3 regions of the Tetragenococcus halophilus genome follow, and region 1 is predicted to be linked to each of the others. Evidence: predicted binding sites of a transcription regulator. Region 1 holds the regulator's gene; each other region holds the start of a gene.
What was found. Region 1 encodes CtsR, which represses protease genes until heat stress. Its sites were predicted from a motif close to TTGGTCAAAAAAGGTCAAANA; they were not measured.
Positions count from the first base shown of each region.

Region 2: the regulator CtsR is predicted to act here: its motif matches at 1,378-1,398, upstream of clpP (ATP-dependent Clp endopeptidase proteolytic subunit ClpP).
Region 3: the regulator CtsR is predicted to act here: its motif matches at 1,109-1,129, upstream of AC806_RS07545 (ATP-dependent Clp protease ATP-binding subunit).

Region 1 covers NZ_CP012047.1:74,928-77,199, reverse strand. Annotated here, with positions in the region: gene AC806_RS00345 (ATP-dependent Clp protease ATP-binding subunit) at 1-861, opposite strand, end outside; gene AC806_RS00340 (CtsR family transcriptional regulator) at 881-1,342, opposite strand; gene pknB (Stk1 family PASTA domain-containing Ser/Thr kinase) at 1,491-2,272, opposite strand, start outside.
Region 2 covers NZ_CP012047.1:695,176-697,447, forward strand. Annotated here, with positions in the region: gene AC806_RS03245 (gamma carbonic anhydrase family protein) at 119-610, shown strand; gene clpP (ATP-dependent Clp endopeptidase proteolytic subunit ClpP) at 702-1,283, opposite strand; gene AC806_RS03255 (hypothetical protein) at 1,474-1,992, shown strand; gene AC806_RS03260 (glycerophosphodiester phosphodiesterase) at 2,083-2,272, shown strand, end outside.
Region 3 covers NZ_CP012047.1:1,593,515-1,595,786, forward strand. Annotated here, with positions in the region: gene ptsP (phosphoenolpyruvate--protein phosphotransferase) at 1-251, opposite strand, end outside; gene AC806_RS07535 (phosphocarrier protein HPr) at 251-517, opposite strand; gene AC806_RS07540 (hypothetical protein) at 679-876, opposite strand; gene AC806_RS07545 (ATP-dependent Clp protease ATP-binding subunit) at 1,200-2,272, shown strand, end outside.

The DNA.
Region 1 (2,272 bases):
AATTTGTCCATCTTGATAAATCTCATCAATAATTTTTTTCATGCGATCTTCAAACTCGCCACGATATTTTGTTCCAGCAACTAATGCACCAATATCTAACATCATTAGTCGTTTTGACTGCATATCTTGCGGAACTTCACCATTATTAATTTTTTGCGCTAAACCTTCAGCAATCGCTGTTTTCCCAACACCCGGCTCACCTACCAAAGCTGGATTATTCTTGGTACGACGACTTAATATTTGAATAAGACGCTTCACTTCTTTATTACGACCAACAACAGGGTCTAAACGTTTTTCGCGTGCTAATTTTGTTAAATCACGTGCAAGTGAATCCAAAGTTGGCGTGCCTTCTTGTGCTTGTTGCTGTCTCCCTTGAGCTGGACGTCGTCGGTTTGCACCATTTGCACTTTTATTTTGGTTCACACCCATTTTTTTCTTTAAGAGTTGACGCATTTTCGCTAAACTTAGGCCTAAGTTCAACATAATACGTGAAGCTAGGATTTCTTCATCACGTAATAAGCCTAAAAGTAAGTGTTCTGTACCAACTTGTGATGAGCCTAAACGCTTCGCTTCATCACCTGCATAGGCAAAAATTTGTCTAGCTCTTGGCGAATAAGGTAAATAGCCACTTACCGGATAACTAGTCATCGTGCCATAACCTGTTAAGTGTTCGATTTCTTCACGGATATCATTTTCATTAACATTCATTTCACGTAATGTTTTTCCAGCAATACCATTGGGTTCCATTAATAAAGCTAGTAAAACGTGTTCTGATCCTACGGTTTGATGTTTAAAACGTTTTGCTTCTTCTTGGGCGATTTGTAATACTTCTTTAGCGCGCTGAGTAAATAGTTCGTCCATATTTTTTCACTTCCTATCTTTATAATTCATAGCTTAATCGTTCTAGTACGCCATGCATAATGTTTGCTCGTATGTTTTCTTCTTTAACTGATTTTCCTAAAGCTACTTTACTAATTGTTACTAATAATAAATTACCTTCTCTTTTAGAAAGAATCCCTTCTTCATATAATTTCTGAATAATTGCTATTCCATCTTTTTCTGAGAGTGATTGATCAAATAATTGGTTCACTTGTTCTAAAAATTGATGATAATTAGAAATTTGAACTTTTTCAATACGAATATAGCCGCCACCACCTCGTTTACTTTCAACGGTATAACCTCGTTGTACAGTAAAACGTGTATTGATGACATAATTGATTTGTGAAGGTACACAATTGAATAAATCTGCCATCTCAGCGCGACGAATTTCAATCATCTCGCTTTCTTCCAGAATCTTCTTTAAATAAGCTTCAATCATATCAGAAGTATTTTGATGACTCATCTGCTCGTGACCCTCCTTTGACTATTATTGACCTTTATTATAACGAATTTTTCATTACTTGGAAAGGATAAGGTCTTGTTATCATCAAATACTTAGCAAAAAATAAAAGACGACCGATATTGTGTTTATCGTTCGTCTTTTATCTAAATTAAGGTACTTGTACAGTTTCAGCTTCATCTACTTCACGGCTAACTTTTTCTTCATCATCACGTTGCACAGCAATTGTTGCTTTTTCGCCTTCTTCAACAGTAACGGGAACATTGATTGTCTCTTTATCATCTTCTGAATCTAAAACAATTTGTTCGTATTGCTCGTTATCATGATCTGTATCTGTAAGCCAGACCGTAATCGTCTGACTCGATGAGTCTTGATCATTTTCATCTTCACTATCTTCAGTGTCTTGGCTGTCTTCGCTGTCTTCGCTGCTATCTTCACTGTTGTTGTTACCTTTAAAAGAAGCCTCTACATCCACCGTAAATTTCTTTGTCTCAGGCTCTTCTTCCTCGCCTTTTGAAACAACCATATTTACTGTGCTTCCCTTATCTTCTGTTGAACCAGCCGAAGGATCTGTACTGATAACATCTCCTTCATCAACAGAATCGTCAAATTCTTCTTCCTTTTCCACTTTAAAGCCAGCGTCTTCCAGTTTTTCTTCTGCTTTATTTTCAGAATCTCCTTTTACATCAGGAATTTCAACTTGCTCTTGTCCAGCACTTACAGAAAAAACAATAGGTGTGTCTGCGGGGATTACTTCCTCACCTTCGTTTGGTGTTTGATCAATAATCGTTCCGCTTGCTTGCTCGCTATAACTTTGTTGAATTTCTACCGAATTATCTTCTAGACCCATCCCTTGCAAGCTACTTCTAGCTGCATTTTCTGTACTGCCAATAAAATTAACCATAGATACCGGCGCAGGACCGTTACTTATAA
Region 2 (2,272 bases), 620 kb from region 1:
ATCAAGGGAAGTTCGAGAGAGGTCCCTTCATTTTGATAATAATGAAGGGAAGTTTGAGAAAGAAACCCTCATTTATAATTTTATATTCTTATTTTAATTGGATTAGAAAGAGGAAACTATGAAAAATTTTGTTGCAGAAAATGCTACGATTGTTGGAAATGTGACTTTGGGCAAAGAGGTAACTGTTTGGTTTAATAGTGTGCTTCGTGGTGATTACGCCCCTATTTTTGTAGGAGATAGGACGAATGTTCAAGACGGAACAGTGATTCATGTTGATCATGATATTTCTTGTGTGCTCGGTAACAACATTACTGTAGGACATCAGTGCTTGTTGCATAGTTGTAAAATTGAAGACGGCGCTTTAATCGGTATGGGTTCGATTGTTATGAATAATGCAATGATAGGGGAGAACAGTATGATTGGTGCCGGTTCCTTAGTGACCCAAGGAACAGTGATTCCGCCAAATTCCTTAGCTTTAGGACGACCAGCAAAAGTGATTAGAGAATTAACGCCAGAAGAAATTAAAGGCAATAAAGAAAACGTAGATCATTATTGCCAATTAGGCAAAGATTATCTGGACGGCAAGTACACTGAATATAAAAAGAATTAGGTCCTAATAGTCTTCTTAAATTATTATTAAATACAAAAAAGCCATTGCCTTTACCCAAAATAGTAAAGACAATGGCACTTTTAATCATTGTTTATTTGTTGGTCATGATGTCATCTATCAAGCCGTATTCTTTGGCTTCTTCAGCAGTCATGTAATTATCACGGTCGGTATCGCGTTTGATTACTTCAAGTGATTGACCTGTACGTTCAGCCAAGATTTCATTTAAGCGATCACGTGTTTTCAAGATATGACGAGCAGCAATTTCGATTTCAGTTGCTTGTCCTTGCGCACCGCCTAATGGTTGGTGAATCAAGATTTCAGCATTTGGTAAAGCAAAACGTTTGCCCTTGGTACCAGCGGTTAATAGGAAACTTCCCATAGAGGCTGCCATACCTAATACGATGGTTTGCACGTCAGCTTTGACAAAGTTGATGGTATCATAAATGGCAAAACCAGCTGTCACACTACCACCTGGCGAATTAATGTACAAATAAATATCTTTTTCCGAATCTTGTGCATCTAAAAATAGTAGTTGTGAAATGATGGAGTTAGATAGATCATCGGTTACTTCACCACTTAGCATAATAATACGATCTTTTAATAAACGAGAGTATATATCATACGCTCTTTCCCCTTGGGCTGATTGTTCAATTACTGTTGGAATTAAATTCATTTCATGTTCCTCCTTTTAAATCATAGAAAATATAGACGTTTAAAAGACATTATATCACGTCCATTTATCTTTTTCTAATAGCTAGTATACATATTTGGTCAATAAAGGTCAAATATAAAACCTTGGCTATGATAAAGAAAATTTGGTAGAATAAAGACATCAATTATTTTTTAATGGGGAGGCAAGTTAAATGCAAGTTTTTATCGCAAGCTTATTAGGAGTGCTAATTGGCGCATTGGTTGTAACGGTCGCGTTTAATTTACGTATACGATATGATCAACGTAAAGATGAAAAAAGAAGAATGCTAGAGCATAAGGTCAAAGAGATTGAAACTTTAGTATTATTAAATAAAAAAATAGTAGAAATTTTGGATAAACGGGTCATTATGATGGAGCAATACACCAGTTTTAACGCTTTTGATGATTGCTATATTACGGTGGATGATTATATTTATTTACATTCTTTTGCAGCTCAAAATAGCTTTTATTTACCTAATTATTTTTTGGATGAGTTTTTTAAAAGAATTGCTACTCGTAAGGTCGTTTTATCTCCTGAAGAAACGGTTCAAATTGGCGGCTATACATTTAAAGGCGCGCGTATGTTGGTCGAAGAACTTTCTGATGAGTTAACAGAAATGATTTATGAAAAGAAAAATCAAATGAAAAAAGTCAGCGATGAACCGTTGACCTACTTTTCCAAACCTTTATAATGAGCCAAAAGAAGAGACAAAGCGCTGTTTCTTCTTTTTTTGTTGATTTTATCGTTACATGTTACAATATTTCTGATTGGAGTGAGACCGATGAAAATTTTTGCTCATAGAGGAGCTAGTGGCACAAGGCCCGAGAATACTTTGCCTTCGTTTGCTGAAGCGATTCGCGCAGGAGCAGAAGGTATTGAATTAGATGTTCAACTAACGAAAGATAATGAGCTAGTTGTTATGCACGATGAACAAGTAAATCGCACGACCAATGGTAAGGGTGCTATTAAAG
Region 3 (2,272 bases), 870 kb from region 1:
GGGTCATCAACAACCATTAAATGCGCATCAAAAACTTGTGCTTCTGACTCACCTAAAGTTTCAGCAGCATTATCGCGAATTTTTTGCAATTCTTTTTCGGAAGTTTTTAATGCCTCGTCAAGGCGTGTTTTTTCATGTTCAGTATCATCGACATTCTTTTTTGAAAAAGTTAAATCTGGTTCCACTAACAGGTAGGCTTTTGCAACAGCTACTCCATCGCTTGCCGCGATTCCCTTTAGCATATCAGACATTATTCAGACAATCCTTCCTTTTTCATTGTTTCTACAATTGCTGCCATTGCATCTGATTCATCAGCACCATCTACTGAAATCGTAACATCAGAACCTTGGCCTACGCCTAAGGACATAACGCCCATAATAGATTTCAAGTTTACTGATTTACCTTTATACTCTAAATTAATATCAGAGTTGAATTTGCTTGCAGTTTGTACTAATAAAGTTGCTGGACGTGCGTGAATTCCTGTCTCAGCAGTTACATTAAAATCTTTCTTTTCCATATCGATCGATCTCCTTTGAGTTATCAAATTTTGTGAGGGTTTTCTAAAATTAAATATAAACAAAAAAAAGTAGCGAATAACCCTTTCAATTGATAAGATTACCATTTTTTTGCTGTTTAGACAACCGTTTTCCACCACAAATCGAAGAATTAGGTGAAAATTCAAGCTTCTTTTTCACTTGGCTCGTATCTATAACTGATCGTCCCTTGTAAGCCTGCTTTACCTACAAAAGACGTACGGTCGCAAAAAGATAACCAAGCTTTACGAAATTCTAAAAAGTCTGGCTGTTCAACTGTTAACTTATCAATCTTACCCTCTTTTAATTGTTGTAATAGTTCAACAAATGTTTCTTGTGTCATTTTTTCTCTCCTTTATCTTCCTAAAAAAATTATAATAAAAAGAAAAATTTCTGCAAGCTTTATAAGAACCATTTATCAGATATTTCTTTTTTAATAGTTATTTTATTCGACATTACTCAATTTTCCAGTAAAAATTTTTCCTAATATAAGAAGGTAAAGCTTTTTAAGAAAATTTCGCTTTTCCAGTTCAAATCCTTGAAAAATATAGTAAAGATTGTATAATAGAATTTGAAAGGTCAAAGTTGGTCAATGTTTTTTGACTTTTTTCTTTACCTTTTATAAAGATAAAAGAACTTGAACATAAAGAAAGGTTGTGAGATTTGATGCTTTGTCAAAACTGTGGAAAAAATGAAGCAACCATTCATTTATATGCAAATGTAGGTGGACAAAGACGACAAATCGACTTTTGTCAAAATTGTTATCAAAAATTAAAAAATCAACAAGAAAACCCAATGGGGGGCATGCAAGGTATGCAACAAGATCCATTTGGCTTTGGGAATTTAGATGATTTCTTCCGTCAAATGTCGCAAATGCAAGGTGGTAATTCCTATTACTCACAAACGCCTCCAACACAAGCTGGTGGCGGAAATAACGGAAATGGTGGTCAATCCTCAAACAATTCCGGTCTATCTGGTCTTTTAGGTGAATATGGCATTAATATCACCCAACAAGCCAAAGATGGCCAAATCGACCCCGTTGTAGGACGTGATGATGAAATTAAACGTGTCATCGAAATTTTAAATCGTCGTACAAAAAATAATCCAGTTTTAATTGGCGAAGCTGGTGTTGGTAAAACAGCTGTCGTTGAAGGTTTGGCACAAAAAATCGTCGATGGCGATGTACCTCAAAAATTGATGGACAAACAAGTGGTACGACTTGATGTAGCTTCACTTGTACAAGGAACTGGTATCCGTGGTCAATTTGAAGAAAGAATGCAACAGTTGATCAGCGAAATCAGAGAAGCAGAAAATATCATCCTGTTTATCGATGAAGTCCATGAAATTGTAGGTGCTGGTACAGCTGGCGACGGTAGCATGGATGCTGGCAATATCTTAAAACCAGCATTAGCCCGCGGCGATTTGCAAATGGTAGGCGCAACAACTTTAAATGAGTTCCGCACCATTGAAAAAGACGCTGCTTTAGAACGTCGTTTGCAATCAGTACGCGTAGATGAACCAACAATCGAAGAGACAGTTTCGATTTTAAAAGGTTTACAACCACGCTATGAAGATTATCATCATGTAAAATATACCGACGAGGCGATTCAAGCAGCAGCTGATTTATCAAATCGTTACATTCAAGATCGTTTCCTACCTGACAAGGCAATCGACTTGTTGGATGAATCAGGTTCTAAAGAAAACTTGACCATTCAATACGTTGATCCAAAGACGATCGA